3 regions of the Burkholderia vietnamiensis LMG 10929 genome follow, and region 3 is predicted to be linked to each of the others. Evidence: riboswitches for the same ligand, from Rfam matches in the RefSeq annotation. Region 3 holds a riboswitch; each other region holds the start of a gene.
What was found. A riboswitch is a leader RNA that binds a small molecule or an ion and turns the genes downstream of it on or off. The one in region 3 is predicted to bind cobalamin.
Positions count from the first base shown of each region.

Region 1: it holds a riboswitch for cobalamin, as region 3 does, so the genes downstream of both, AK36_RS21060 (HoxN/HupN/NixA family nickel/cobalt transporter) here and AK36_RS17160 (FecCD family ABC transporter permease) in region 3, are expected to answer to the same signal.
Region 2: it holds a riboswitch for cobalamin, as region 3 does, so the genes downstream of both, AK36_RS04460 (TonB-dependent receptor domain-containing protein) here and AK36_RS17160 (FecCD family ABC transporter permease) in region 3, are expected to answer to the same signal.

Region 1 is NZ_CP009631.1:2,431,448-2,441,786, forward strand. Features, by position in the region: gene cobN (cobaltochelatase subunit CobN) at 1-1,024, opposite strand, end outside; gene cobW (cobalamin biosynthesis protein CobW) at 1,029-2,117, opposite strand; gene AK36_RS21060 (HoxN/HupN/NixA family nickel/cobalt transporter) at 2,143-3,201, opposite strand; cobalamin riboswitch at 3,390-3,651, opposite strand; cobalamin riboswitch at 3,788-4,021, shown strand; gene cobA (uroporphyrinogen-III C-methyltransferase) at 4,187-4,936, shown strand; gene AK36_RS21075 (cobalamin biosynthesis protein) at 4,933-5,310, shown strand; gene cobO (cob(I)yrinic acid a,c-diamide adenosyltransferase) at 5,345-5,947, shown strand; gene AK36_RS21085 (cobyrinic acid a,c-diamide synthase CobB) at 5,951-7,321, shown strand; gene AK36_RS21090 (M20 aminoacylase family protein) at 7,364-8,527, opposite strand; gene AK36_RS34605 (trypsin-like serine protease) at 9,033-10,339, opposite strand, start outside.
Region 2 is NZ_CP009630.1:967,020-977,358, reverse strand. Features, by position in the region: gene AK36_RS04480 (isocitrate lyase) at 1-1,448, opposite strand, end outside; gene AK36_RS04475 (YbaK/prolyl-tRNA synthetase associated domain-containing protein) at 1,845-2,366, shown strand; gene AK36_RS04470 (helix-turn-helix transcriptional regulator) at 2,363-3,001, shown strand; gene AK36_RS04465 (threo-3-hydroxy-L-aspartate ammonia-lyase) at 3,047-4,024, shown strand; cobalamin riboswitch at 4,252-4,444, shown strand; gene AK36_RS04460 (TonB-dependent receptor domain-containing protein) at 4,655-6,583, shown strand; gene AK36_RS04455 (LysE family translocator) at 6,672-7,310, opposite strand; gene AK36_RS04450 (Lrp/AsnC family transcriptional regulator) at 7,426-7,890, shown strand; gene AK36_RS04445 (DUF2182 domain-containing protein) at 7,988-8,779, opposite strand; gene AK36_RS04440 (DUF1326 domain-containing protein) at 8,776-9,420, opposite strand; gene AK36_RS04435 (MFS transporter) at 9,699-10,339, shown strand, end outside.
Region 3 is NZ_CP009631.1:1,563,629-1,573,967, forward strand. Features, by position in the region: gene lgt (prolipoprotein diacylglyceryl transferase) at 1-759, shown strand, start outside; gene AK36_RS17140 (SIMPL domain-containing protein) at 898-1,638, opposite strand; gene AK36_RS17145 (EVE domain-containing protein) at 1,819-2,280, opposite strand; RNA gene ssrS (6S RNA) at 2,351-2,532, opposite strand; gene AK36_RS17150 (cell division protein ZapA) at 2,625-2,939, opposite strand; gene AK36_RS17155 (hypothetical protein) at 2,936-3,286, opposite strand; cobalamin riboswitch at 3,452-3,706, shown strand; gene AK36_RS17160 (FecCD family ABC transporter permease) at 4,178-5,185, shown strand; gene AK36_RS17165 (ABC transporter ATP-binding protein) at 5,182-5,979, shown strand; gene cobT (nicotinate-nucleotide--dimethylbenzimidazole phosphoribosyltransferase) at 6,035-7,090, shown strand; gene AK36_RS17175 (adenosylcobinamide-GDP ribazoletransferase) at 7,083-7,856, shown strand; gene cobC (alpha-ribazole phosphatase) at 7,841-8,425, shown strand; gene AK36_RS17185 (cobalamin-binding protein) at 8,471-9,382, opposite strand; gene cobD (threonine-phosphate decarboxylase CobD) at 9,379-10,339, opposite strand, start outside.

The DNA of each region.
Region 1 (10,339 bases), 870 kb from region 3:
GGCAGCGATACGCGAGCCCCTTGAAGCTGACCGCGCGCGTGACGATGCGCCCGTCCACTTCCGGCAGCGCGATGTGCATCGCGATGTCGCGCGCATGCAGCCCCTGGTTGTCGGCGAGCCACGCATCGCGGTTGCCGCCCGACAGGATCACCTGCAGCACCGGCGCGTCGCCGGCCAGCACGTCGGGCTCGGGCGCGTCGATCGCGCCGGCCGCGAACGCGGTGGTGTTCAGCACGAGCGCGACGCGATGCGCGTCGCACAGGCGCGTGATGACTTCGCGGCTCAGCGCGTCCTTCAGCGACGTCACGGCGATCGGCAGCGGGTTGAGGCCTTCGCGCACCAGCGCGTCGGCCAGCGCGTCGAACACCGCCGTGTTCGCGGCCTGCCAGTGCGCGCGATAGAACAGGATCGCGACCACCGGCGCGCCGGGCGTCCAGCGCGCGCGCCAGTCGTCGACGCTCGCCGGGTCGCGCGCCGGGTGGTACAGCGCGGCGGCCGGCAGCGGACGCGGCGGCGCCGGCTCCGCACCGAAGCCGAGCGTATGGAACGCGATGCTGCGCAGCAGCGCGTCGGCGTTGTGCAAGCCGCCTTCGCGCAGATAGCGCCACCACAGCTGGCACAGCGCCGGCGCGACCGTGCTCTTCGCGACGAGGTTCGGATCTTCCTGCAGGTCGCCCGAGAACATCGCGAGCTGCTGCCCGCGCTTCGACGCGAGCGACACGGCCTGTTCGATCCCGTACGGCCAGTACGCCTCGCCGCCCAGATGATCGATCACGACCGTCTTCGCGTGACGCAGCACGTCGTCGACGTAGAAATCGACCGACGCCGGCTGGCGCAGGAACGTGACGTTCGCGAGCCGCACGCTTGGGAAACCGGCCGGCAGCGTCGGCACGACGCCGGCCAGCAGCGACAGCGTCGTGTCGGCCGAACTGAGGATCACGATGTCGGCCGGCTGCTGGTCGATCCGGACGACGCCCTGCGTATCGTCGACGAAGCCGCCCGGCGTGGTGCGCAGCAGGTGCATCGCGTTACGCCTGCTGCAGTTCGGCCGCGCAGGCGGCATCGAACGCGCGCTGCAGCGCGGCCGCGTCGAGCGACTCGCCGATCAGCACGAAGCGGCTCGCGCGCGGCTCGCCGTCCTGCCAGCGCCGGTCGAAATAACTGTCGAAGCGGCGCCCGACGCCCTGGATCACGAGACGCATCGGCGCGTCCGGCAGCGCCGCGAAGCCTTTCGCGCGGTAGATCGTGTGGGCTTCGACCACGCGCTGGAGCGCGGCGATCGTCGCTTCGCGCGTGCCGGCGTCGCCCGCCACCACCACCGAATCGAAATCGTCGTGATGGTGATCGTGCTCGCCGTCGTCGGCCGAGCCGTGATGGTCGTGGCGCAGATGGATGGTGTCCTCCGACGCCGCTTCGAGCCCGATCAGCAGCGACAGATCGAGCTCGCCGCGCGTCGCGCGCACGATCTTCACCTGCGGCGGGATCTCGTCGCGGATCGCGGCCTCGATGTCGGCGAACAGCGCGTCGGCGACGAGGTCGGCCTTGTTCACGATCACCAGATCGGCCGACGACAGCTGGTCGGCGAACAGCTCGTGCAGCGGCGATTCGTGGTCGAGGTTCGGATCGGCGCGGCGCTGCGCGTCGACGGCCTGCGGATTCTCGGCGAACTGGCCGGCGGCGGCTGCCGGCCCGTCGACGACGGTCACCACCGCGTCGACCGTGAAGCTGTTGCGGATGGTCGGCCAGTTGAACGCCTGCACGAGCGGCTTCGGCAGCGCGAGCCCGGACGTCTCGATCAGCACGTGGTCGATGTCGGCGCGGCGCTCGACGAGCGCCTCCATCACCGGATAGAACTCCTCCTGCACGGTGCAGCACAGGCAGCCGTTCGCGAGCTCGTACAGCTGGCCGGCCGCTTCGCCGGGCGTGCCGGCTGGGTCGTCGCAGCCGATGCCGCAGCCCTTGAGGATTTCGCCGTCGATGCCGAGCTCGCCGAACTCGTTGACGATCACCGCGATGCGGCGGCCCGCGGCGTGCTGCAGGATGTGGCGCATCAGCGTGGTCTTGCCGCTGCCGAGAAAGCCCGTGACGATCGTGACGGGCAGCTTGCGTAGGGTCATGGTGAGTCCTGTATCGGAAAGAGAGTCAGGCGGACAGCGTCACGTCGATTTCGTCGTAGCGTTTGAGGCGGTAGATCGCGGCCGACACGACCCAGCACGCGACGAACAGGCCGATCACGACGTAGCCGAGCATCCCGAAGTGCGAGGCGACGAGCGTCGCGAAGTCCCACACCGGGCCTTGCAGCGCGAGCTTGTCGGCGAGCAGCGCGAGCACCTCGATGCCGCCGATCAGCGCGGCGACCAGCACCGACACGAACGTGATCGTCATGTTGTAGTAGATCTTGCGGATCGGCCGCACGTAGGCCCAGCGGTACGCGCCCATCATCAGGATGCCGTCGGTGGTGTCGACGAGCGTCATGCCGGCGGTGAACAGCACCGGCAGCGCCATCACCGACCAGAACGACAGGCCGCCCTGCACCTGCGTGGCCGAAATGCCGAACAGCGCGATCTCGGTCGCCGTATCGAAGCCGAAGCCGAACAGGAAGCCGACCGGATACAGATGCCAGCTGCGCGACACGAGCCGGAACAACGGCCGGAACAGCCGGGCCAGCACGCCGCGCTGGTTCATCAGCAGGTCGAGATCGGCATCGACGATCGCGTCGCCGCGGCGCGCCGCGCGAAAGGTCCGGTACACCGAAATCAGGATCAGCAGGTTCGCGGCCGCGAGCACCAGCAGGAAGAAGGCCGACACGCTGGTGCTGATCACGCCGCCCCAGGTCTTCATGCTCTCGAAGCGCGCGAGCGACGCGGCCGTGAGCGCGACGGCCACCGACATCACGATCACCACCGTCGAATGGCCGAGCGAGAAGAACAGGCCCGCGCCGAGCGGGCTGCGGCCTTCCTGCATCAGCTTGCGCGTGACGTTGTCGATCGCGGCGATATGGTCGGCGTCGACTGCGTGGCGCAGCCCGAACACGTACGCGAGCAGCGCGGTGCCGAGCAGCACGGGCTGGTCGCGAAACGCGACGAACGCCCAGATCCACGCGCCGACGTTGAACGCGACGAGAAGCGAATAGATCGCGGCGATTTTGCCGCGCAACCCGGACGGGCTGTCGTTGAACAGGCGGAAGAACGAGTCGAGCATGATGCTCCCTTGCGAACGGTCGACATGATGAATGCCAACACGGCTGCCGCCTGCCCTGCCCGCGCGGCCCGCCGCTCGCCGCGCCCGGCCGCGCGCACGCGTGCGACGCTCCGATCGATGACGGAAGTGGAAAACGCTCGGGCGTCGGGCGTGCTGCGGCCGTGGACGATGCGCCGCCTCCCCGCGGCGCTGAACCCCACGTTCTGGCCGGTATCCGGGCTGACGAACACGCCGCTTCGCCTTCCCGGATGCGCGGCATCCAGTGGCGGTCGTCCGCATGCGCTGGGCATGCGGCGAAGCGGCGCTGCAACGCGCTGGGCGCGTGCGTTCGCTTACCGTTGCGGGGGCAGCACAGGTTGGCTCGTCTGCGGTGCAGGCAGGCTCCCTGTTTCCCGTTTAACTGCGCGCGCCGGAGCAGCGCGCGCGAGCACCAAAACGCGTGCGAGTGTAGGGGGCGGTGCCGGCAGCGTCAAGGCAAAACCGGCCATCGCGGGGCCGCCGCCGGGCGCCGCGACCGCACACGGCGGCCCGCCGCGCGCGGCCGCGGGGGCAGGCATGGCCGGTTCGCGCGGGCCGGGCGCTGTGCTATCGTATGCGCCGCGTTCGGTGCTCGCGTGCGCATTGCGCGCATGCAGTTAAACGGGAAACAGGAGGCGGAGCTTCGCCTGGCCTGTGCTGTCCCCGCAACGGTACGCCGCCCGCGCGCCGCGGTTGCTCCGCGCGCGCCCAGGCCGCCCTCGATGCCACTGCCCCAGCGGGCGGGAAGGCTGCGGCCCGGCAAGCGGCCAGCCCGGATACCGGCCGACGCAAGGGGCGAGCGCGCTGCTCGCCGAACGCCCGGTCCGCGAGGGACGGACCGGAGCGCCGTCTGCCCGCGCCCACGCGCTTCGCCCGATCCGCCCATGCACTGCCTGTCTGCCGGCCCCCGTGCCGCTCGCCGTTTCGTTTCCCCTGCCATGCCGCGGTGCGTGCCGTGGCGCGCCCGATGAGCCGCGCGTGGCTCGTCGGCGCGGGCCCCGGTGACGCCGATCTGCTGACGCTGAAGGCCGTGCGTGCGATCGCCGCGGCCGACGTGCTGCTCGTCGACGATCTCGTGAACCCGGACGTCCTGCGCCATGCGCGCGCGGATGCCCGCATCGAGCACGTCGGCAAGCGCGGCGGCCATGCGTCGACGCCGCAGCACGAGATCGTCGCGGCGATGCTCGCGCATCTGCGCGCGGGCCGCAGCGTCGCGCGCCTCAAGGGCGGCGATCCGTTCGTGTTTGGCCGCGGCGGCGAGGAGCTGCTCGCGCTCGGCGCGGCCGGCTTCCCGGTCGAGGTCGTGAACGGCATCACGGCCGGCATCGCGGCGCCGGCCGCGCTCGGGATTCCGGTCACGCATCGCGGCGACGCGCAGGGCGTGATCTTCGTCACCGGTCACGGCGCGGGCGCCGACGAACCCGACTGGCGCGCGCTGGCCGCGACGCGGATGACGCTCGTCATCTACATGGGGATTCGCCGGCTCGCCGCGATCGTCGCCGCGCTTGGCGCGGGCGGGCTGCCCGGCGACACGCCGTGCGCGGCCATCGAGAACGCGACGCGCGACGCGCAGCGGCACGTGCTCGCGACGCTCGAGACGGTCGTCGAACGCGTGAACGCGGCCGGCATCGGCTCGCCGGCGATCGTCGTGATCGGGCGCGTGGCCGCGCTCGCCGCCGATCCGGCGGTGCGCGCCGCACTCGGCAGCGGCGCATGATGCGCGTCGCGCTCGGCGTCGGCTTTCGCGCGCACGTGACGGCCGCGCAGCTCGACGCGGCGATCCGCGCGGCGCTCGCGCGCCATCCGGGCGCGGAGCCGGCCGTCGTCGCGACGCTCGCCGACAAGGCGCGCGCGCGGCCGCTGCGCACGCTGTGCGCGCGACGCGGCTGGCCGCTCGTCGGGTTCGACGCGGCCGCGCTCAAGAGTTGCACGGCGCCGCCGTTGAGCGCCCCGTCGCCCGCCGCGCTCGCGCGCTTCGGCGTGGCGGGCGTCGCCGAGCCGTGCGCGCGCCTCGCCGCGCCCGACGGCCGGCTGCTCGGCCCCAAATTGATCCGGGACGGCGTGACGGTCGCGCTCGCCGGCCCGCTCTGAACCGTTTGTTTCGCTTTCCACAGGACGACTCCCGATGAAGACCGATGCCGAATCCCATCAGCGGATGACCGAGCGCCGCCGCGCCGGCCACGAGAAGAAGCAGGCCGCGGCCACCCGCGAAAAGGGTCTGCTGATCGTCAACACCGGCAACGGCAAGGGCAAGAGCACGGCCGCGTTCGGCATGGCCGTGCGCGTGCTCGGCCATGGCATGCGGCTCGGCGTCGTGCAGTTCATCAAGGGCGCGCTGCATACGTCCGAGCGCGATTTCCTCGGCGCGGTCGCGCAGTGCGACTTCGTGACGATGGGCGACGGCTATACGTGGAACACGCAGAACCGCGACGCCGACATCGCGACCGCGCGCAAGGGCTGGGACGCGGCGCGCCGGATGATCGAAAGCGGCGAGTACCGGATGGTGATCCTCGACGAGCTGAACACCGTGCTCAAGTACGAGTACCTGCCGCTCGACGAAGTGCTCGCGACGCTCACCGGCCGGCCGGAAGCCGTGCACGTCGTCGTGACCGGGCGGCACGCGCCCGACGCGCTGATCGATGCGGCCGACCTCGTCACCGAAATGCGGCTCGTCAAGCATCCGTACAAGGAGCAAGGCGTGAAGGCGCAGCCCGGCGTGGAGTTCTGACCGATGCGTGCGTGTCCCGCGCTGTTCGTCAGCGCACCGGCGTCCGGCCAGGGCAAGACGTCGGTGACGGCCGGCCTCGCGCGGCTGCACCGGCGGCTCGGCCGGCGCGTGCGCGTGTTCAAGACCGGGCCGGATTTCCTCGATCCGATGCTGCTCGAACGCGCGAGCGGCGCGCCCGTGTACGCACTCGATCTCGGGATGGTCGGCGAGGCCGGCTGTCGCGCGCTGCTCGCCGACGCGGCGCGCGACGCGGACCTGATCCTGATCGAAGGCGTGATGGGCCTGTTCGACGGCACGCCGAGCAGCGCGGACCTGGCCGCCGCGTTCGGCGTGCCGGTCGTCGCGGTGATTTCGGCGAAGGCGATGGCGCAGACGTTCGCCGCGATCGCGTTCGGGCTCGCGCGGTTCCGGCCGGGCGTGCCGTTTTACGGCGTGCTGGCGAATCGCGTCGGCTCGCCGCGACATGCGCAACTGCTGCGGCAGGCGCTGCCGGACGACCTGCGCTGGCTCGGGCACGTGCCGGCCGACGCGGCGATCGCGTTGCCCGAACGGCATCTCGGCCTGCACCAGCCGGCCGACATCGACGATCTCGACGCGCGGCTCGAGCGCGCCGCCGACGCGCTCGCGCAGACCGCGCTCGCCGAATTGCCGCCGGCCGTCGCGTTCGCAGCGCCCGAAGTGGCACCCGAAGCAGCCGCGCTGCCGCGCTCGCTGGCCGGCACGCGGATCGCGGTCGCGCGCGACGCGGCGTTCTCGTTCATCTACCCGGCCAATCTCGCGCTGCTCGACGCGCTCGGCGCGCAGGTGCGGTTCTTTTCGCCGCTGGCCGACGAACCGGTGCCCGACGCGTGCGACGCGCTGTTCCTGCCGGGCGGCTATCCGGAGCTGCACGCGGCGACGCTCGCCGCGAATGCGGTGAGCGCGCGCACGATCCGCGCGCACGCGGCGGCCGGGCGGCCGATCGTCGCGGAATGCGGCGGGATGCTGTACCTGTGCGAGTCACTGACCGACGCGCAGGGCGCGACGACGCCGATGGTCGGGCTGCTGCCGGGCCATGCGACGATGCAGCGCCGCTTCGCCGCGCTCGGCATGCAGACGCTCGCGACGCGCTGGGGCCCGATGCGCGGCCATACGTTCCATTACTCGCGGCTCGAAACGCCGCTCGCGGCGGCGGCGACGGCGGCACGCTGCGACGGCGCGAGCGGCAGCGGCGAAGCCGTGTATCGCGCGGGGCCGGTCGTCGCGACCTACATGCACATGTACTGGCCGTCGAACCCGGATGCGGCCGCGGCGTTGTTTCGCGGCGAGGCGTTCGATCAGGTTGAGCAGGCCGATCGAGCGAGCGGAGAGACGCCGGAAGTCGTGCCGGAATAGCGGGCTGCGGCGCGAGCCCTCGCCTTCCCCGCCAGCGTCCCGTCACACCAGAAACGCCTCGGCCAGCTTGACCCAGTACGACGCGCCGATCGGCAGCGCCGCGTCGTTGAAGTCGTATCCGGGGTTGTGCACCATGCAGCCGCCTTCCCCGTCGCCGTTGCCGATGATCAGGTAGCAGCCCGGCCGCTGCTCGAGCAGGAATGCGAAATCCTCGCTGCCGGTGAGCGGCACCATCCCGTCGATCAGGTTCGCTGCGCCGGCCCATGCATGCGCGACGTCGCGTGCGAACGCGGTCATCCGCGCATCGTTGACGAGCACCGGGTAGCGGCGCTGGTAATCGATCGTCGCGGTCGCGCCGAACACGGCCGCCTGCGCATGAACGACTTCCTTGATGCGCGTCTCCAACAGATCGCGCACGTCGGGCTTCAACGCGCGCACCGACAGGCGCATCTGCGCATGCTCGGGAATCACGTTCGGCGCGTCGCCCGCGTGGATCGCGCCGACCGTGACGATCGCCATGTCGAGCGGCGACACGTTGCGTGACACGATGGTCTGCAGCGCGATCACGATCTGCGCGCACACGACGACCGGGTCGATCGCCTTGTGCGGCACCGCGCCGTGGCCGCCGCGGCCGTGGACGTCGACGATCACGGTGTCCGACGACGCCATGAACGGCCCGGCCAGGAAGCCGAGCTTGCCGGTCGGGAAGCCCGGCATGTTGTGCATCGCGAAGATCGCATCGCACGGGAACTGCTCGAACAAGCCGTCGTCGAGCATTTTCTTCGCGCCGCCGAGCCCTTCCTCGGCCGGCTGGAAGATCAGGTTCAGCGTGCCGGAAAACCGCCGCTCGCGCGCCAGATGCTTCGCGGCGGCGAGCAGCATCGCCGTGTGACCGTCGTGGCCGCACGCGTGCATCTTGCCGGGGATCGTGCTCCGATACGGCAGGCCGGTCGACTCGTGGATCGGCAGCGCGTCCATGTCGGCGCGCAGGCCGAGGCGCTGCGTGCCGTCGCCCACCTTCAGCTGCGCGACGACGCCCGTGCCGCCGAGCCCGCGCCGGACCGTATAGCCCCACCCTTGCAGCTGCTCGGCGACGAGATCGCTGGTCGCGAATTCCTCGAAGCCGAGTTCAGGATGCGCATGGATGCGGTGTCGAATGTCGATCATTTCGTCGGCGAGGCCTGCGGGGATCACGCTGTGGGTCATGGGGGCGGCTCCTGGGTCGGGTTCGGAAGGGTCGGTCAAGGATAGTCCGCCTCACGGCAACCGAATAGCGAGCAAGTGGTCGTAGCGGCAACCTGGAGTTGCCGCCTGAGTGGGGATGCCGAGGGCGGACAGCATGGCGGCAGCGCGTTTGCGAGGCCGTACCGGCGCGGGGAGCGGGAGGCGTGGTGCCCGCGGCTGTGTGTCGGTCTCCGGCATGTGCCGGCTCGGCGAACACGGTTGGGCGTCGCTTCGATATCTATCGATATCAAGGACTTCCAGGGCATTTGTTCACTTTTCAACCGCCGTACATCTTTTGTGTACGCCAGGGTTCAAGTGAACGCACGACCCGGCGTGGTTACGCTGCTACCCGGCGAATTCGGCGGCGACGCCGACGGACATCTCGACGCCTTCCGCGGCGCGTTTCTCGCGGAACCGGCGACGCCGCCGGCATGACACGCGGCACGGGCTCCGCGCCCATGCCGCGCAGCACCTCAACGCCCCGACATCATTGCTGAACGACGCGCATCGACTTCGGTCGCGAAAAATCGAGGTCTTCGCCGTTCCAGGCTTTCGCCTTCTTCAACTCCCAGTTCTGCGTCAAGCCGGTGAAGGTCGCGACGCGGTTGAACGCGAGGTCGTCCGTATCCGACAGCATCACCGCGATCCCCGCGGCCGCTTCAACCTGGACTTCGTTTGCATAAATCCAGGACGGCAGCGCACGCCCCGACCGCTGCCCCGCCGGCAGGCAATACTTCGCGCCCGACGTCAGGCTGACGATACAGCCGAGCGGCGTCGTATCGCGCACGACGCGCATCGAATGCGGCCTTGAAAAATCGAGCACCTGTCCGTTGACGGCCTTCACCTGCTTGAGACCGCCGTTCTCGACCGTGCCGACGAACGTCGCGATCCGGTTGTAGGACAGGTTGTCCCAATCCGACAGCATCACCGCGGTGCCCGGTGCGGCATCGACGAACACGTCGTGCGCATAGATCCACGACGGCAATGCATAACCGGAGCGCTGCCCCACCGGCAGGCAATATCTCGCGGCGGTCTGCAGGCTGACGATGCAGCCCGCCGGCTGCTCGGCCGACAGGAAGCGCGCTTCCGGATAGACCGACTTGATCCAGTCCACGTACTTCGATACGCGCGCGCCGGTCGAATAGTTGTCGCCGCCGCCATTGGTCGTCGCGATGATGACCGGCTTGCCATCGCGAATCTGCCACCAGGCCGACCCGCTATCGCCCGACGCAGTGCGCGTCCAGAACGGGGACGGCCCGGCAGAGCGATAGCTCGCGCCGATTCCGTAGCCGAGCTCGAAGATGCTGTCGATCCGGCTGCGCCCGTACAGCCGTCGCTCGCCGTTCGCCGGCCAGTACGAACCGCTGCCCTTCGCGCCGACACCCCAGCTTCCATAGCCGACGAAAATGACGTCGCGGTCTTTCTCGTGAGGATCGTCGTTCAGGATCGGCCGCTCGACCGGCTTGCCGAGCACGTCCGCTATCGGGTGGAGCGTCGGCAGCTTCAGGATCGCGATATCGGTCGACGCGCCGCCCATTCCCGCCGGCTTGTTGATCCGCTGCGGCGGCACGTACGCCGTGCCCCGGCCCGATGCGACTACGCGGCGATCGAGCGTCGTGAAGCGCTTGGTTACGGCTGTCTCGGTGCCTTGATAGCCGGCGCAATGCGCGGCAGTCAGCACGTAGGTCCATCCCCCGTTGTCGCCAAGCCATGTCGCGGTGCAGCCACCGACCTCTCCGACCGCGAGCCACGGCGTCTCATAACTGAACGCGCGCAGTTGGTCGTTGTGCGTCT
Region 2 (10,339 bases), on a different replicon from region 3:
TCCTTGCGCTGCACGCCGGCCACGTAGCCGAGCATGCCTTGTTCGCCGAAGTATTCCTTCGCGAGGTTGTCGGTCGACAATGCGGCCGTGTGGTACGTCGGCAGCGTGATCAGGTGATGGAAGATGCCGGCTTCACGCGACGCATCGGCCTGGAACGTGCGGATCTTGTCGTCCGCGAGCTTCGCCAGTTCGGTGTCGTCGTATTCGACACTCATCAGTTGCGCACGGTCGTATGCCGACACGTCCTTGCCTTCGGCCTTCAGCGCGTCGTACACCTGCTGACGGAAGTTCAGCGTCCAGTTGAACGACGGGCTGTTGTTGTACACCAGCTTCGCGTTCGGGATCACCTTGCGGATTTCGTTGACCATGCCGGCGATCTGCGCGATGTGCGGCTTTTCGGTCTCGATCCACAGCAGGTCGGCGCCGTTCTGCAGCGACGTGATGCAATCCAGCACGCAACGTGCTTCACCCGTGCCGGCGCGGAACTGGAACAGGTTGCTCGGCAGGCGCTTCGGACGCAGCAGCTTGCCGTCGCGCTTGATCACGACGTCGCCGTTGCCGAGCTGGTCGCCCGACAGTTCTTCGCAGTCGAGGAACGAGTTGTACTGGTCGCCCAGGTCGCCCGGCGCGTTCGTCACGGCGATCTGCTTGGTCAGGCCGGCGCCGAGCGAGTCGGTGCGCGCGACGATGATGCCGTCATCCACGCCCAGCTCCAGGAATGCGTAGCGGATCGCGCGGATCTTCGCGAGGAAGTCCTCGTGCGGCACCGTGACCTTGCCGTCCTGGTGGCCGCACTGCTTCTCGTCCGACACCTGGTTCTCGATCTGGATGCAGCATGCGCCCGCTTCGATGAACTGCTTGGCCAGCAGATAGGTCGCTTCAGCGTTGCCGAAACCGGCGTCGATGTCGGCGATGATCGGCACGACGTGCGTCACGTGGTTGTCGATCTTTTGCTGGATCGCGGCCTTCGCAGCGGCGTCCTTCGCGGCATCCAGCTCGCGGAACAGGCCGCCGAGCTCACGGGCGTCGGCCTGGCGCAGGAACGTGTACAGCTCGCGGATCAGCGCGCTGACCGACGTCTTTTCGTGCATCGACTGGTCCGGCAGCGGGCCGAACTCCGAGCGCAGCGCAGCGACCATCCAGCCCGACAGGTACAGGTAGCGGCGTTCGGTGCTGTTGAAGTGCTTCTTGATGGAAATCATCTTCTGCTGGCCGATGAAGCCGTGCCAGCAACCGAGCGACTGCGTGTACTTGGACGGATCCGCGTCGTACGCAGCCATGTCGGCGCGCATGATCTTCGCGGTGTACTTGGCGATGTCGAGGCCCGTCTTGAACTTGTTCTGGGCGCGCATGCGAGCGGCATACTCGGGATTGATGGCATTCCACGCGCTGCCGTGGTTTTCCTTCAAGCCAGCCACTGCCTTGATGTCGTCTTGATATTGGGACATGTCAATCTCCTGGGAACGAAGCGCATTTGAGTAAAGGGTTCCGCGTGTCCGCCGCGTCTGACGAAGCGAACTGCATGGACTTAATAGTACCGCTGCACGGCGCGCTTTCGGCCAACTCTTATATAAGACATAAGATATAAATTTCTGTAAATTTTCAATGAGATAGGTCCGAGTTTTTGCGATGCAAAACACTTTTTCAAGGCACGGAAAGACAGGCGGCACGAAAGCGCCCACGCCATTTCGCAACATGAAATGGCCTTTCGGTACACGGTGCGCGCGCCTTGCCTGCCGTGCGCCCAACGCCCTTTTCTGTCTGCGGCGCGACAAAACGTCTATACTTGGATGATTCATCTATTTCGACCGCGCTACGCGCGCACTCTTACGGCCTGCCACGACATGACCGAATACCCCGTCTTCAACGGGCTGTGCGAGCTGCTGACCAGCAACGGTGCGCGGTTCCGCGTGCTCGAGCACCCCGCAGAGGGCAAATCCGACGTGATCGCCGCGATTCGCGGCACGCGTCCCGAACAGGGCGCGAAGGCGATGCTCTGCACGTTCAAGGATGGCGGCGATGCGACCGCGCTAGCAGTGATCCCCGGTCATCTGAAGATCGACTTCCGCAAGGTCGCCGACGCGCTCGGCCGTCGCAAGGCGACGCTGGCGCCGCCGGAGCGCGCGGCCGCCGTCACCGGCTGCGTGATGGGCGCCGTGCCGCCGTTCGTGTTCGACGCGAGCGTGACGCTCGTCGTCGATCCGGCGCTGGTCGAACGCAACGACGCGATCGCGTTCAACGCCGGACGCCTCGACCGCTCGATCGTGCTCGACGCGTCCGATTACGTGCGGATCGCCCGACCGCTGCTCGCCGACATCACGCGTCCCGAGACCACCGACGCACCTGCGCTCGAAGCCGCGCGATGAACCGTTCCCGCCCGACGCCGCAGCTGGAACAGGCATCGCTGATCGAACAGGTGCTGCGCATCGCCGAAGGGCTCGGCGCAATGTTCGCGCCGTTCACCGAGGTCGTCGTGCACGACCTGCGCACGCCCGAGCACGCGATCCTCGCGATCCACAACAACCTGTCGGGCCGCGCGGTCGGCGATCCCGCGACCGAACTCGGCCTCGCGCGCATCGCGGACGACGACTTCCCGCAGGTGCTCGCGAACTACGCGAACCGCTTCGCCGACGGCCGCACCGCGAAAAGCACGTCGATCGGCATCAAGGATTCGAGCGGCCATTACGTGGCCGCGCTGTGCCTGAACGCGGACGTCACGCTGTTCCGCGGCTTCCAGGGGATGCTGAACCAGTTCTGCAGCGTCGAAGGCGCGCCGGTCGCCGACACGCTCGATCCGGCCGGCGCCGACGCGATCCGGCAGCGCATCGATGCGTTCGCGACGCGTCTCGCGTCCACGCCGCGCGAACTGAAGACCGACCAGCGGCGCGAGCTGATGCAGATGCTGAAGGCAGACGGCTTTCTCGAGGTGCGCCGCGCGATGGAAATCGTCGCGCAGCACCTCGGCGTATCGCGCGCCACCGTATACAACGATGCAAAATGACGGGCACGCCCGCCCCGATGATCGCCCTATCGACGAGAGCCACCGATGACCAACCCGACCCTTCCCACCTACGACGACGTCGCGGCCGCCGCCGCGCGCCTGCAGGGCCACGCGCACCGCACGCCCGTGATGACGTCGAGCACGCTCGACGACGCGCTCGGCGCGCAGGTGTTCTTCAAGTGCGAGAACCTGCAGCGCATGGGTGCGTTCAAGTTCCGCGGCGCATTCAACGCGCTGTCGCGCTTCGACGCCACGCAGCGCCGCAACGGCGTGGTCACCTTCTCGTCGGGTAACCACGCGCAGGCGATCGCGCTGTCGGCGCGCATGCTCGGCATCCCGGCGACGATCGTGATGCCGCAGGACGCGCCGGCCGCGAAGATGGCCGCCACGCGCGGCTACGGCGGCAACGTCGTGACCTACGACCGCTATACGGAAGACCGCGAGCAGATCGGCCGCGAGCTGGCGGAGAAGCACGGGCTCACGCTGATCCCGCCGTACGACCATGCGGACGTGATCGCCGGCCAGGGCACGGCGGCGAAGGAGCTGTTCGACGAAGTCGGGCCGCTGGACGCAGTGTTCGCGCCGCTCGGCGGCGGCGGCCTGCTGTCCGGCACCGCGCTCGCGACGCGCGCGCTGTCGCCCCAAGCGAAGCTGTACGGCGTCGAGCCCGAAGCCGGCAACGACGGCCAGCAATCGTTCCGCAGCGGCGCGATCGTGCACATCGACACGCCGCGCACGATCGCCGACGGCGCGCAGACGCAGCATCTGGGCAACCTGACGTTCCAGATCCTGCGGCGCGACGTCGACGACATCCTGACAGCGACCGACGCCGAACTGGTCGACAGCATGCGGTTCTTCGCAACCCGGATGAAGCTCATCGTCGAGCCGACCGGCTGCCTGTCGCTCGCGGCCGCACGCAAGATGAAGGACGAACTCGCGGGCAAGCGCGTCGGCATCGTGATCAGCGGCGGCAACGTCGACCTCGCGAACTTCGCCGCACTGGTTTCCAGTCCCGCCGCATGAAATCGCCGGGGGCGCGCGCTCCCGGCGCAACACCCCACCGCCTCGTTCGAACGACGAGGACGCGCGCGTTCCAGCCTCATATCGCCCCGCCACGGCCAGCCGCTTTCATCAGATCTGAAATGCGCTCCGTCGCGCCCGCGACACGCCATCCGCGAGCATTCGACGCGCGGTGACGTTTTTTCGCACCCCTGCGCGATTCGACGATTGACGTGCCGGCGTGCTCGCCCTTACGCTTGCGCACCGATGGTTCCCGGAGACGGGATCAAAAGGGAACGCAGCAGAGGCCGAGCCTCCAATCTGCGGCTGCCCCCGCAACTGTAAGCGGTGAATCCGCGCCACCACGCGCCACTGGGAAACCGGGAAGGCCGGCGCGGATGACGACCCGCAAGCCAGGAGACCTGCCATCGACCCGAGGTCCAGCAGCCGCACCGGGCGGGGTGTCCCGATGCGCCGGCACCGCCGTTGGCGGTCGCCCCGTTGCATGGACGGCCCCGACCTCTGAACGCTTCGCATGTTCATTCTTACCGCCCTCGCTTCCGCGCCGGAAGCATCGCGCCGCTGCACCGCCTGCGTGCGCGGCGCTGGCTCGCGCGCACGCCGCATCTGCAACACGACCACGCTCGCCGCATCATGAATCTTCGCCACCTTCTCGCCACGTCCGCCGCATCGGCGCTGCTCTGCCCGCTCGCGCATGCGGCCGGCGACACGGCGCCTGCCGAAGCGTCGCCGCCCGCGGCCGGCACGGAGCTGCCGACCATCGCCGTGACCGACACGCGGCGCCTGCCCGAGTCGTTCGACCAGCGCTATGCGACGACGCAGGTGCTCACGCGCGCCGACCTCGAGCGGCTGTCGCCCGGCGAGCCGAGCATCACGCAGGCGCTCGCGACGCTGCCCGGTGTGACGGTGTCGTCCAACGGCGGCCCCGGCTCGTCCGCGTCGGTCAGCATCCGCGGCTCGTCAGCGAGCCAGGTGGCGGTGTTCATCGACGGCATCCCGATCGGCTCGCCGACCACCGGCATCGCGCCATGGGCGGACCTGCCGACCGAAGCGTTCGAGCGCGTCGAGGTGATCTCCGGGCCGGCCGCCGCGTCGTTCGGCGCGAACGCGATGGGCGGCGTCGTGCAATTGTTTACGCGCCGCGCCGCGGGTCAGCCGAACCAGACGAGCGTGTCGTTCGGCGGCGGCTCGAACAAGACCTTCGATACGCAGCTGCGCACGTCCGGCACCGTGCCGTCCACCGGCCCGCTCGCCGCGCTCGGCGGGCTCACCTACTCGCTCGGCCTGCACGACTACAACACCGCCGGCATCGACGCCACGCAGCCCGTGCTGCCGTACCACGAGGCCGGACGCAATCCGTATCACGCGCAGGATCTCGATGCGCGTCTCGGCTATGCACGCGGCAACTGGTCGGTCTCGACGTTCGCGCTGTATCACCGCTCCGACCTGTCCTACGACAACGCAGGCTTCGCGAATCGCCAACTCGACCATCAGCTGACGACCGGCGTCGCGTTCCATCTCGACATCACGCGCGACACGCAGTTCGCGCAGTCGTTCGGTTATGCGAGCGACCGGCAGTTCCTGTATGCGAACGATCCGACCATCCCGACCGACCAGATCGATTCGCAGCGCATCAGCGTGTCGACGTCGCTCACGCATCAGGAGCACGGCTTCCGGCTGTTCGGGCTGCCGCTGTCGGGCGAGACGAAGCTGGCCTACGACTTCACGCGCGAGCAGGCGTTCCTGCCTGCCGACCTGCCGGACGGCATACCGACGCGCAACGACTCGGCGTTTTCGCTGCATCAGTCGGCGACGCTCGGCAGCGTGACGATGTTCGTCGCGGGCCGGCACGAGATCATCATGGGCAAGGCGGTGAACACGGGTAACGTCGCGCTGTCGTGGGCGATCACGCCGGTGTATGCGGCGCGCGTCTCGTACGGCAATGCGTTCCGCCTGCCGTCGTTCAACGACCTGTACTACCCCGGTTACGGCAATCCGAACCTGAACCCCGAACGCAGCGATTCGGTCGAGGCGGCGCTCGATGCGAATACGGCATACGGCACGTTCAGCGCTGCGATTTACGACACGCGCGTCAACAACCTGATCGCGTACAACCCGGCGACGTTCTCGCCGATGAACATCGGCCGCGCGCATATCCGCGGCATCGACCTGTCGTACAAGGGGACGATCGGCCGGTCGACGCCGGTCAGCATCGCGGTGGGCATCCTGAATCCGCAGGACGTGACCAACGAAAGCTGGCTGAGCCGCCGGCCGCGCCAGACCTTCAGCGCGAGCGTCGACCACACGTGGGACGAATTGCGCCTGCATGCGTTGAGTACCGGCGCCACGCTTAGCTACGGCGGCACGACGTTCGACGACCCGGCCAACACGACCTATCTGCCGTCGTACCTGAGCGTGAACCTGCGCGCGTCGTACAAGGTCAACGCGCATCTGACGGTGTCGGCCACGTTGTCGAACCTGTTCGACCGCCAGTACATGACCGCCTACGGCTACAACACGTTGGGCCGCACTGCGTTCGGCAAGATCAGCTATACGTTCTGATCGCGCCGGGTACGGTGCTGGCCCGCGCGGGCGGTGCTGCATCGCGTCCTCGTGCGCAGGCGGTGGCTCGGTCGCGCGGCGATGCGCGTCACGCCCCGGCGACGCCCCGCACGCCGGCGATCAGCTGGATCGCGCCGAATCCCGCGATCACGAGCGCGGACACGCGCGCGAGTGCGTACATGAGCGCCGGCGGCATCCTGGTGCGCAGCGCGGCGCTCGTGCCGCTCAGGCACAGCCACCACGCCGCCGAACCGACGAACACGCCGCCCACCATCATCGCGACCGTCGCGCGCATTCCGCTGTCGTGCGCGCCGGCCAGCGGGCCGAGCGCCGCGAAGATTCCGACGAACGACAGGATCGTCATCGGGTTGGACAGCGTCAGGCCGAAGGTCGTGACGAAATAGCGCAGCACGGTCGTGCGCGGCAGTTCGGCGCGCGCGGCCGGCGCAGGCGCTCCCTGCCGCGCGATGGTCCAGGCCAGCCACATGAGAAACGCGCCGCCGCCGATCTTCAGCACGACGGTCAGCATCGGAAACACGGTGACGACGCCGGCCACACCGAGCGCGCCGAGCAGTCCGTAGAGCGCGTCGGCGCATGCGGCGCCCAGGCCCGTCGCGAACCCCGCTTGAAAGCCCCGGCTCAGGCTGCGCTGGATGCACAGCATGCCGATCGGGCCGACCGGCAGCGCGATCGACAACCCGATCACGACGGACTTGATGAACAGCATGACCGGCTCCTGGCGATGTGTGGTGACTGGAGAAACCATCGTAGGGAAAATCCGATCGCCGCTGAAGCCGGTTTTTAAGGAAAAATGGCGCTTTCACCTTAAAAACTCCGACGCGATGGACGAACTCGACTGGAAGCTGATCGCGCTGCTGCAGGCCAACGGCCGCATCAGCTATACGGAACTCGCGCGGCAGGTTCACCTGTCCGTGCCGGCGGTGACGGAGCGCGTGAAGCGTCTCGAGTCGACCGGTGTGATCGGCGGCTACACGGCGCGCATCGATCCGGCCGCCGCCGGCTATCCGGTCAGCGCGCTGATCGGCATCACCGTGCCGCAGCCGGCGAAGGCGAAATTCCTGAAGCTGCTGGAGACGATCCCCGAGGTGGTCGAGTGCCATCACGTGACCGGCGCCGACTCGTACGTGATGCGCTTCGTCGCGGTCAGCATGGCGCATCTCGAACAGTTGATCGAGCGCGTCAATCTGTATGGGGAAACGCGCACGTCGATCGTGATGTCGACGCCGTTGCCGGCGCGCGGGCTCGCGCGGCCGGCCGTCGCGAGCGATTTTCCGGCGAGGCGGTGAAGCGGTTTCGGCAGGCGTGGGGGAACGTGGGGGCAAGTCGCGCGATGTGAGGTGCGAGATGCGGAAGGCATTGCGCCCACAGCGCCCGCCGCGCGCATCACACCAGCAGCGTCGCGATCGCCCACCCGATCAACACCGCCCCGAGCGCGCGGCCGGCGCGCTCGCCGCCGGGCAGCACCTTTTCGACGAGCACGACGAGCGACAGCGTGACGATCCACACGACGTTCATCACGCCGCCGACGAACAGCAGCGCCATCAACATCCAGCAACAGCCGACGCAATACGCGCCGTGACGCAGGCCGAGCACGAACACGCCCCACATCCCCGGCCGCCAGTGCGTCGCAAGAAAGCGTACGGGCGAGCGGCATTGCCGCAAGCACGCACGCTTGAGCGGCGAGAACTGATACGCGCCGGCCAGCGCCAGCACGATCGCCGAGAGCGCGGCGCTCTTCGACCACAGCATCAGGCCGGAGATCAACCCGGCCGGCTGCAACAGCATCTGCAGCGTCGCCGCTGCGACCGAGAACGCGAACCACGCGGCGAGATAGCCGGCCAACAGGCACGCGGACGACCACGCCGAGCCGTCCCGCCGCCCGCCGCTTTGCCGCAGCACGCGCCGGTACAGCAGCACGAGCGGCACGGCGCCGGGCGTCATCATCGCGATCATCATCACCCACCACATCAGGATCACGGTCGCCGCCGACGGATCCATGCGGCCGATGCCGCCGGCCAGTCGATGCGGAAACAATGCGACCGCCGTCATGTCGAGCGCCGACATGCCGGTCCCCGCGCCGGTCCACAGATAGCCCCAGCAGGCGGCGACGAGCGCGGCCATGCCGAGCAGCGTGACCACGCGCTCGCGCCCGAACAGCTCGTCGACCGGGATCATGCGCTGGCGCGATGCCGGACCACCCCGTGGTTGTTCAGATGCAGCCGCGCGAACTGCGCATAGCTGCGCTCGAGGTCCAGCGCGATGTGCCCGTGCGAGCGGCCGGTGCCCGAGCCGATTTCGGCCAGTTCGTATTCGAAGCCGTGCGGCAGATCGATCCGTGCGCGGTGCTCGGCGCCCGTCACCGGATTGCGGATCGGTTCGCCGACCACGTCGAACACGCCTTCGACACTGATGCGCCCACGGCGCGCATCGACGTCGACGTCGAAATCGATCTTCGCGAAGATCGGCTCGAACGCCTGCTCGAGCGTTGCCGCGAACACCGCGAACATCGTCGCGAACGGATCGGTATCCTGACCGGTCATGATCTTCAGCACGGCGTCGCACTGTGCGGGGCTCGCACGCGCGTCGACGATCGGCTGGCAGCGGCCGCGCCCTTCGTGAATCGGCCCCGGCCACTGAAATACGACCGCGATGCGCACGCCGTCGAGCACCACGTCGCCGTAGTAGCCGCTGTCGATCGCAATCGCACCCATCGCTTCGCAGCGGCCATGGGTCGGCAGCGAATTGAACTGGCAGGGACAACCGTATGAACAATTGCAGTTCATCAGCTCGGTTCCCCGAATCTCCCACGGCGTCATGGCTCACCTCGCGCGGTCGACGGTACGTGATGCTTCGAATCTAGTGCACCGGATAGGCGAAAGCAAAGGACGCGCGAGCCGCACCGCAGCACCGGCCCGACGACGGACGCGCAGCGCGACACATACGTGCCCGGATGCGCCTCGGATACCTGCGCACCATGTCCGACGAATGCCGACGCCCGGCTGCAACGTCGCGAATGCTGGCACCGCGCGGCGTTCCCGGTTCATACTGTCACGCTGTCGACGATCGTCCGACCGTCGCCGTCCAGGATGCCGTCATGCGCGTGCAAAGTGCGTTGCTGTTTCTCATCGGCACCCTGCTCGCCGCGGGCGGCTACGGAGCGACCTTCCTGCTGTCGATGCGGTTTCACGAGATGGGCGGCAGCGATCTCGACACCGGCGCGGCGCTCGCCGCCGCGACCGTCGGCACCTTCGCCGGCCTCGCGGTAGTCGGCTGGTGTGCGCGCCTGCTCGGCGCCGCGCGGCTCGCTGCGCTGTGCGCGCTGTGCATCGGCGCGGGCGTCGCGGGCTTCGCGCTGGTCGGGCGTGTGCCGTACACCGACCTTCCGTCCGGGTTCCTGGTCGGCTTCGGCTGGGGCGCGTTTCACCTCGCCGCACCGATGATGCTGGTCGAGCGGATCGCCAGCGCGGCCCGAACCGAATGGTTCTTTCGGTCGGCGACGTTCCAGATGACCGGCGTCGGCGCAGCGCCGGCTTTCGCGGCATATGCAATGCGCGCACTCCACTGGTCGATCGACGACACGCTCTATGCGGTGGGCGCGCTGTGCGTGCTCGGCGCGCTGCTGCTCGAAGCATTCGGACGCCTGCATCCTCGGCCGCCCGCCGCCGTACGCGGCGGCCGTTGGGTACGCGAACTTCGCGCGATATCGCGCACGCGCGCTGCCGCGCCGATCGCGAT
Region 3 (10,339 bases):
CACGTCGCGGCGCAGGGCTGGACCGCGAAGGACATCGACGACATGATGTTCTACGGCGTGCTCGGCACCGTGCTCGGCGGCCGGCTCGGCTACGTGCTGTTCTACAAGGCCGACTTCTACCTGTCGCACCCGCTCGACATATTCAAGGTATGGGAAGGCGGGATGTCGTTTCACGGCGGCTTTCTCGGCGTGACGCTCGCGATGATCCTGTTCGCATGGCAGCGCAAGCGGCACTGGCTGCAAGTGACCGACTTCGTCGCGCCGATGGTGCCGACCGGGCTTGCGGCCGGGCGGCTCGGCAACTTCATCAACGGCGAGCTGTGGGGCCGCGTGACCGATCCGAGCGCGCCGTGGGCGATGCTGTTCCCGGGCGCGATGCGCGACGACGCCGCATGGCTGCCGAAGCACCCGGCGCTCGTCGAGAAGTGGCATCTCGCCGACGTGTTCATGCAGTACCAGATGCTGCCGCGCCATCCTTCGCAGCTCTATGAAATCGCGCTCGAAGGCGTCGTGCTGTTCTTCGTGCTGTTCTTCTTCTCGCGCAAGCCACGGCCGATGGGGGCGGTGTCGGCGCTGTTCCTGATCGGTTACGGCCTCGCGCGCTTCACCGTCGAGTTCGCCCGCGAGCCCGACGATTTCCTCGGCCTGCTCGCGCTCGGCCTGTCGATGGGGCAATGGCTGTCGCTGCCGATGATCGTCGCCGGCATCGCGATGCTGGTGTGGGCGTATCGTCGCCGTGGAGCGAATGCGGCTGCGTGACATGCATGCCGCGTGACGCCACGCCGACGGGCTCGCCACACGTGCTCGTCGCATGCAGATGCTCGAACGAAAAACGCCGGCCCGAGGGCCGGCGTTTTCGCATCTGCGCGGCGTTGCGCGCCGCGCGTTGCTTCGTGCTTACTTCATCTGCACCGAGCCGTTGACCGTGACCGACACGGTGGCCTTGCCGCCTTCGACGGAAATCGGTGCGCTCATCTTCGCGTTGTCCATCGGCGCCGCGGCCATCGCCATCATGCGCGGATACGGCTGCACGTTGCGGCTGCCGCCGACGTTCACGTCGCGGATCGAGTAGCTGCTGTAGCCGAACGCCTTCGCGGCTTCGTCCGCGCGTGTGCGGAACGACTTGATCGCTTCGGTCGTCAGCTTCTGCTCGGCCGCGCGCTGCGCTTCGGGCGACAGCGAGAATTCGACGTTCGCGATCTGCATCTGGTTCGACAGCTGGCCCGCGAGCTTCGACGCGGCCGCGAAGTCGCGCGACTCGAGCACGACTTCCGTGCGGCCGCGCCATGCGGAAATCTTGCCGTCGCGATCGGTGCTCGGATAGACGGAGAACGCACCGGTATGCGCGGTGACGCCCGACACGCCCTTCGCCTGCGCGAGCGCGGCGTCGGCGCGCTGGTTCAGCGTAGCCGTCAGGCTACCGGCGTCCTTGGCCTGCTGTTCGTAGAACAGCGTGATGTGGATGATGTCTTGCGGCACGTCGGCGCTCGCCTGCGACGACAGCGACAGCACGCCGGCCGGCTCCGGAAAATGCGGGTTGGCGGTTTGTGCGTGCGCGGCCGGCGACGCGAGCGTCAGCGCGACGGGCACGGCGGCGGCGAGCGCGAGCGACAGCGCGAGAGCGGATTTCTTGGTCATTGTTGGACTCCTTGTGCGAGAGCGCGCATGCGGATCGCGCGTGCGCGACGCGGGCGTACCGCGCGACGAAAAAACGGCCGTCGGCCCGTTCGGGCGACGGCCGTTGCTTAGGCTGCGCAAGCGCGCCGCGAGTTCCTCGACGGCCGCGCGTTCTGACCGGATTTGACCTTCGATGCGCGACTACTTCATCAGCCTTTCGGTGATGAAGCGCCATTCGGCGCGCGTGACCGGCGTGATCGACAGCCGGTTGCCGCGCGCGAGCACGCGCATGTCGGCGAGCTCGTCGTGTTCGCGCAGCGCGGCGAGCGGCACGAGCGCCGACTTCTTCACGAAGCGCACGTCGACGAGCAGCCAGCGCGGCGTTTCGTGCGTCGACTTCGGGTCGTAATACGGGCTCTTCGGATCGAACTGGGTCGGGTCGGGGTAGGGCGCCGATGCAACTTCGGCGAGGCCCGCGATGCCCGGTTCGGGGCAACTCGAGTGATAGAACAGCACGCCGTCGCCGATCTTCATCGTGTCGCGCATGAAGTTGCGCGCCTGATAGTTGCGCACGCCGGTCCATGGCAGCGAGCGCTGCGGTGCGTGTGCGAGATCGTCGATGCTTGCTTCGTCCGGTTCGGACTTCATCAGCCAGTATTGCATGGATCGTGATCGACGCAGAAAGGGCTGTTGCAAAAGGAAACGGCATCGGGACAAGCCCGATGCCGTTGAATAGGCCCCCGCCTTGGCCGCTAGGCCGGCATCCTGAACCTGGGGTTCAGAATTGGTCGCAGTTAGCAGCACATCGGGTACATCAGACAGAGTGACGCGCGCGCCCGTGCTACAAATTTCCGCAACCGTGCACATGGCATTGGTTCAAGGAATATATGACCTTGGCGAACCAGGCAGGGAAGCTGACTAAACTGTGTTTCGTTGCGCCAATTTGAACACCGTTGATCGCCGAGATCAAGGGGAATCGACACAACAATCAAACGTTACTGCGCTTGTTACTGCGTCTCGTGCTGTGCGAGCACAGCGCCGAGCTGTTCGTTCATCTGGTGCATTGTACGACGGATTTCCTCGGCCGGAAATGCTTCACCGTGCCGCACGCTCGTTTGCAGCCGCAGCAATTCGGACGCGAGCGACAGCGCGGCCATCACCGCGATGCGATCGGTGCCGCGCACCGAGCTGTTCGCGCGGATCTTCGACATTTCGGCATCGACGCGCGCGACGGCCTCGAGCAGCGCCGCTTCGGTCTCGGCCGAACAAGCGAGCCGATACGGCTGACCGAGAATCGAGACTTCGATCTGCTTGGTGCTCATGCATGTTCTCCGTGGCTGGCCGCGTCGTCGCTATCGGGGCGCGCCTGCCCGTCCAGCAGGTCGAGCTGGTTGTCGGCTTGCTCCACGCTCTTCGTGCGCGGCAGCTTCTCGAGGATCGCGTTCAGTTTGACCTGGGCGTCGTCGATCTTTGCCGACAGCGTGTCGCGCTCGGCCGCAAGCGCATTGCGTTCTTCGCGCAGCTGCGCGAGTTCCGCACGGACCGTGTCCGCGTCCGCGCGCAATTGCGTGACCTGCTCCTCGAGCGCGAGCCGTTCCGAGTGATAGCGCTTGTTCAGCGAAATCAGACGGCCAATATTTTGAGATAAGGTTTCGAGTTCGTTGAGCATCTGCTGCGTCCTCTAAAGACCCAGCATTTTAGCGCGGAATACCCCGCTTTCCGACATCTGTAACGTTTCCAGTCGTAACACCCCGGCTTCTTGCCGCGAATATGCGCATCCGACGCATGCGCCGCGTGCGTGCCGACGCTTTCTTGACGCTCGCGCGGCCCGCTCCTAAACTGGCGCGGCCTCGGTGCTCGCGCGTGCGTCGCGCGGTTAAACGGGAAGCAGGGCGTGCGCTTCGCCAGGAGCTCGCCAACCTGCGCTGCCCCCGCAACGGTAAGCGGCCGCGTCGTACGACGCAGGCCGGCTCGGGCGCGTTTCGCATGCAGCTTGCGCATGCGGGCGCGGGCCACTGCGCGCGATGCGCGCGGGAAGGCGAGCCGGCACGCCGTCAGCCCGGATACCGGCCGAGACGAGGAGCCCGTCGGGCTTCATGACGCGCGCGCTGCGGGGAAGCAGGGTGCGCAGCGCTTCACGGGAACTGTCTTCGATGCCGACCCCAATCATTCGCACGACGCTGCGCATGCCGCCGCGTGCCGTGTGCCGCCGTCACGTTGCGTGCGGCCAGTGCGGCTGCGCCGGGCTCGGCGAGTTCGGCGAGTGCGGCGGTCTCGCACGCGAGCGCGATGCCGCACGACCGGCAAGCGCGCGAGGCGCGAGCGTGCGCGCGACGCCGTGCGCGCGGACCGGCCGTTCGATGGATCTCGACCGTCACGGGCCGGCGTCGCCGAAGTGCGGCGCAGCAACTCGCCGTACGGGGGCCGGCAACCTGCACATCGGTTCGACACGTCGCAGCGCGACGTCCGTTCGGCGTTCGCCTCGGCGCAACGCAATCTCCGTCATGCGTTCGTCTCACCGCAGCGCCACGCGCGTGCGCCGCTGCTCGACCTTCGTCGGATGCGGCGCATGAATGCCGCGCGTGCCGTCGCGATCTGGACCACGCTCGCCGGCGTGGTGGCGCTGCTGTTCGTCGCGTCGCTGTCGATCGGCAGTGTGCCGATGTCGCCGTGGCAGGCGCTCGCATCGCTCGTGTCGCACGGCGACGACGCGCTGTTCGCCGACATCGTGCGCACGTTGCGCTTGCCGCGCGCGCTCGCGGGTTTCGCGTGCGGCGCGCTGCTCGCGCTGGCCGGCGCGCTGCTGCAGGTGCTGCTGCGCAACCCGCTCGCGGAACCGTACGTGCTCGGCGTGTCCGGCGGCGCGGCCGGCTTCGCGCTCGTCGCGATGATCGCCGGCGCCGCGTGGTGGCTCGTCGATGCGTGCGCGTTCGCGGGCGCGCTCGTGTCGGTCACGCTCGTGCTCGGCCTGGCGCGCCGCGAATTGCGGCGCGGCGACTCGCGCGATGCATCGCCGCGGCTGCTCCTTACCGGCGTCGTGATTGCGGCCGGGTGGGGCGCGCTCGTCACGCTGCTGCTGTCGCTCGCGCCCGACGCGCGGCTGCGCGGCATCATCTTCTGGCTGACCGGCGACCTGAGCGGCGTGAGCGCGCCGTGGTTCGCATGGGGCGCGTTGCTGCTCGCCGCCGCTGCGGCACTGCCGGCCGCGCCGCAGCTGAACGTGATGTTGCGCGGCGACGCGACCGCGCTGGCGCTCGGCGTGCCGGTCGCGCGCGTGCGCGTGCGCATTTACCTGGTCGCGTCACTGGCCGCCGCGGCCGCGGTGACGACGGCCGGCACGATCGGCTTCGTCGGCCTCGTCGTACCGCATGCGCTGCGGCTCGCGTTCGGCAACGACCAGCGCATGCTGCTGCCGGCCGCGATGCTCGCGGGCGGCGGCGGCGTGATGGCGGCCGACCTGCTCGCGCGCACCGCGATCGCGCCCGCGCAATTGCCGGTCGGCGTGATGACCGCATTGATCGGCGTCCCGGTGTTCCTGTGGATGCTGCTGAGGAGGCCGCCGCGATGACGCACGCTGCCGACGCGGATTGCACGGCGCTCGCGCTCACGCTCGAGGCCGGCGAGCGGACGCTGCTCGACGGCTTCACGCAGGCGTTCCGGCCGGGCGAGATCTGGTGCGTCGCCGGGCCGAACGGCGCCGGCAAGACGACGCTGCTCGCGACGCTCGCGGGTTTGCAGCAGCCGGCCGGCGGGCACGTCGAGTACGACGGCCGGCCGCTCGCGGCATGGCAGCCCGAGCAGCTCGCACGCCGCCGCGCGCTGATGCCACAGCAACTGCACGACGCGTTCAGCGCGACGGTGTTCGATACGGTTTTGCTGAACCGTTTCCCCTATCTGGGCGGCTGGGGCTGGGAGCGCGACGGCGACCGCGCCGCGGCGCGCGACGCGCTCGCGACGTTCGGGCTCGCCGCGCTCGCCTCGCGCGACGTGCTGTCGCTGTCGGGCGGCGAGCGCCAGCGCGTCGCGCTGGCTGCGACGCTGTGTCAGGACGCGCCGCTGCTGCTGCTCGACGAACCGCTCGCGCATCTCGACCTGCATCACCAGATCGACGCGCTGACCGCGCTCACCGCGTGGGTCGACGCAGGCCCGCGCACGGTGCTGTTCTCGTGTCACGACCTGAATCTCGCGCGCCGCTTCGCGACTCACGCGCTGTTGCTCGACGGCCGCGGCCATGCGTGGGCGGGCCGCGTGCACGACGTGCTGACGCCTGCGCGCGCGAGCGATGCGTTCGGCTATCCGCTCGTGCTGATTCGCGAGAACGGCCGCGACGCGCTGCTGCCGGCGTGGCCCGAGCGACGATGATCCACCTTCCTTCTTTCGCACGCGGCACCGGCCGCGCCAACGAGGCACTTTCCCGATGACGAACCCGACCGACTTCCCGCCCGCGCTCGCGCCGCTCGACGCTACGCTGCGCGAGCGCCTGCAGCATGTGATCGATCACAAGACCAAGCCGCCCGGCAGTCTCGGCCAGCTCGAGGCGCTCGCGTTGCAGCTCGCGCTGATCCAGCGCACCGAGCGGCCGCAGGTGCAGCGTCCGGTCACGATCGTCTTCGCCGCCGACCACGGGATCGCGGCCGAGGGCGTGAGCCCGTATCCGCAATCGGTCACCGCGCAGATGGTCGCGAACTTCCTGGCCGGCGGCGCCGCGATCAACGCGTTCGCGGGCGTCGCGCAGAGCGTGCTGGAGATCGTCGACGCGGGCGTCGCGTCGCCGCTGCCGGCGTCGGAGCGGCTCGTATCGCTGCCGATCGCGCGCGGCACGCGCAACTTCGCGCTCGAGCCAGCGATGACGCTCGACGAAGCGAACGCGGCGCTCGCCGCCGGCGCCGCGCGGGTCCGCCAGCACGCAGCGCTCGGCACGAACGTGATCGGCTTCGGCGAGATGGGGATCGCGAACACGTCGTCGGCCGCGTGCCTGATGAGCCGCCTGCTCGACGTGCCGATCGATGCGTGCGTCGGGCGCGGCACCGGCCTCGACGACCAGGGGCTCGCCCACAAGCGCGCGGTGCTCGGCCGCGCGCTCGCGCGGCATGCGCATGCGATCGCGCCGCTCGACGTGCTCGCCACGTTCGGCGGCTTCGAAATCGCGATGATGACCGGCGCGTATCTGGCCGCCGCGAGCGAGCGGATGACGATTCTCGTCGACGGGTTCATCGCGACGTCCGCGTTGCTCGTCGCGGAACGCATCGCGCCCGGCGTGCGCGACTACTGCGTGTTCTCGCACGCGTCGCACGAAGCCGGGCATCGGCGCATGCTCGAGCATTTCGGCGCGAAGCCGCTGCTCGCGCTCGACCTGCGGCTCGGCGAGGGCACGGGCGCCGCGCTCGCGCTGCCGCTGGTGCGCGCGGCCGCCGCGTTCCTGACCGAGATGGCGAGCTTCGAATCCGCAGGCGTCGACGATCGTGATGCGTGAGCGGGCACGCGGCATGCGCGCGGAACTGCGCTACTTCTTCGTCGCGCTCGGCTATTTCACGCGCGTGCCGGTGCCGCGCGCGATCGGCTACGCGGCCGGCGATCTCGATCAGGCGGCGCGCTACTTCCCGCTGGTCGGCGCATGCGTCGGCGCATGGGGCGCGCTGGTCTATCTGGCCGCGCTGCGCGTGCTGCCCGCGGCGATCGCGGTCGGGCTGTCGATGGCCGCGACCTTGCTCGCGACCGGCGCGTTCCACGAGGACGGGCTGGCCGACAGCTGCGACGCGTTCGGCGGCGGCTACACGCGCGACGACGTGCTGCGGATCATGCACGATTCGCGGATCGGCACGTTCGGCGCGGCGGCGCTCGTGATCGCGCTCGGCCTGAAATGGCAGGCGCTGGCCGCCATGCCGCCGCTGCGCGCCGCATGGACGATGATCGCCGCGCACGCGGCGAGCCGCGCGGCGGCGGTGAGCCTGCTGATGTCGCTCGACTACGTCCGCCCGGAAGGCAAGGCGAAGCCCGTCGCGCAACGCATGAGCACGCGCGCGGCCTGCGCCGCCGCGGTGTTCGGGCTGCCGTGGCTGTTCTGGCCGGACTGGCGCGCGGGTGTCGCGGCGTTCATCGCGCTGGCGCTCGTGCGCGCGTGGGCCGCGCGCTACTTCGTGAAGCGGATCGGCGGTTATACGGGCGACTGCCTCGGCTTCGCGCAGCAGCTGAACGAACTGGCGATCTATCTCGTGGTGCTCGGATGGACGTCGTCCTGATTCGCCATCCGGCCGTCGGCGTCGAGCGCGGCGTCTGCTACGGGCGCAGCGACGTGCCGCTCGCGGAATCGGCGGACGCCGGTGCGCAGGCGGTGCGTGCGCGTCTCGCGGCGCTGGGCGCGCCGTTGCCGGAGCAGATCTGGACGAGCCCGCTCGCGCGCTGCGCGTCGGTCGCCGAACGGCTCGCACACGCAGTCGACGCGCCGTTGCGGCCGGACCCGCGCTGGCAGGAGATGGACTTCGGCGCGTGGGAGCTGCAGCGTTGGGACGACATCGACCACGCCGCGCTCGATGCGTGGGCGGCCGATCTGCTGCATGCATGCGCGCACGGCGGCGAGAGCGTCGCGCAGTTCGCCGCGCGCGTCGCGCAGGTGGCGGCTGCGGTCGAGCAGGCGGGCGTCGCGCAATGGGCGCTCACGCATGCGGGCGTGATTCGCGCGTTCGCCGCGTACGCGTTGCGCGTGCCGCTCGACACGCTGCTCGCGCGACCGGTGCCGACGGGCGGGGTCGTGTGGCTGCGGATGAGCGAGGCGGCCGGTGCGTGGAAGATCGTCCACTGGGACGCGTAGACGCCGCGTGCCGATCTTGGACCGGCGATCGCTCGCGCGCCGCCCTCAATGCGCGGGCCGCCGTGCGCGCGCCGCGTCGAGATCCGCGCACAGCGCGGCCGCGCCCTGCGCGATCCGTGGCGACGGCCGCGTCAGCAGATCGCCGTCGATCGCGAACAGGTTGTTGCGCGCGACGGCCGTCAGCGCGGGCCAGGCACGCCAGCGCGCGAGGCTCGGCAGCGGCGCGTCCGAGCGCGTCGCGCCGGCGCTCGTCGTCACGATCGCTTCCGGATTCGCGGCGAGCACGGCCTCGTCGGTGACGGTCGGCGCGAGCGGCTCGAGCGCGGCGAACACGTTGCGGCCGCCGCACAGCGCAATGACGTCGTTGAACAGGTGCGCGCCGTTGAGCGTGGTCAGCGGCCGGTCCCATACCTGAAAGAACATCGTGACGGCCGGGCGCGCCGCGTAGCGTGCGCGCAGTGCCGCGATGTCGCGCGAGTACGCGGCCGCGGCCGCATCGGCGGCAGCGTTGGTGCCCAGCAGCGTGCCGAGCCGGTGCAGCGACGTCGCGACGTCGTCGAGATGCTTCGGCTCGCTGAAGAACAGCGGAATGTGCAACGCACGCAGCGCATCGGTCTGCCGCTCGGCGTTGCCGTGCCGCCAGATGACGATCAGGTCGGGTTTGAGCGCGGCGATCCGTTCGAGGTCGAGCGCCTTGTTGTCGCCGACGCGCGGCACCGCGCGCGCGGCGGGCGGATAGTCGCTGTACGTCACGGTGCCGACCAGCTTCGCGCCGCCGCCGGCCGCGTAGATCAGTTCGGTCGCGTGCGGCGCGAGGCTGATCACGCGTTGCGCGGGCGCCGGCAGCGTGACGGTATTGCCGGCGTCGTCGCGGGCCGTGACGTCGGCGCGCGCGATCGGTGCGAACGCAACGATCGCCGCGAGCGCGACTGGGACGCGCCACACGGCGGCGTTCACGCGGACACCCGGTGCAGCATCGGCACGCACTGCGCGAGCGCATGCGCGAGGCGCTGCCATTGCGCGTCGTTGCCCGGCAGGCCGACGCGCACGCTCGGATGCGCGGCAAAGTACCGGGTCCAGATGCCTTGCGCGGCGAGCGCCTCGTGCAAGGCGGCCGCGCGCGGATCGTCGGTCCAGCTGAACAGCGGCGTCGCGCGTACCGCGAAGCCGTGCGCGCGCAGCAGCGCGGCGAGCTGTTCGCCGTCGGCCGTGAGCCGGGCACGCGCGGCGGCCTGCCAGGCGCGATCGGCGAAGGCGGCCGTCACCGCGTGACGGGCCGGGCCGCTGACGGTCCACGCGCCGAGCATGTCGCCGAGCGCGGCGATCCGTTCCGGCTGCGCGAGCACGAAGCCCGCGCGGATCCCGGCGAGCCCGAAGAACTTGCCGACCGAGCGCAGCACCACGAGGCCGGGGCGATCGACGTGCGCGGCGAGCGACGGCGTCGCGCCCGTATCGGCGAACGCCTCGTCGACGATCAGCGTGCCGCCGCGCGCCGACAGCTGCGCATGCCAGCCCAGCAGTCGCTCGACCGGCACCGCGTCGGCGGTCGGATTGTTCGGGTTCCCGACGATCGCGTGCAGCAGCGTCGCGGGCAGGCGGTCGGCTTCGATGTCGAGTGCGACGACGCGATGGCCGTGACGCGCGAACGCGGGCGCATATTCGCCGTACGCGAGCGCCGCGACGGCGGCGTCGCCGGGCGGCAGCAGCGCGGGCAGCGCGCGGATCGCCGCCTGGCTGCCGGCGACCGGCAGCACGTGCGCGGCGTCGGGCGCGTGATAGTAAGCGGCCGCGCGCGCGGCGAGCGCGTCGCCGTCGTCGGGCAGGCGGCGCCATGCGTCGGCGGGCACCGGCGGCACCGGATAGCCGACCGGATTGATGCCGGTCGACAGATCGAGCCACCCGTCGTACGGAATG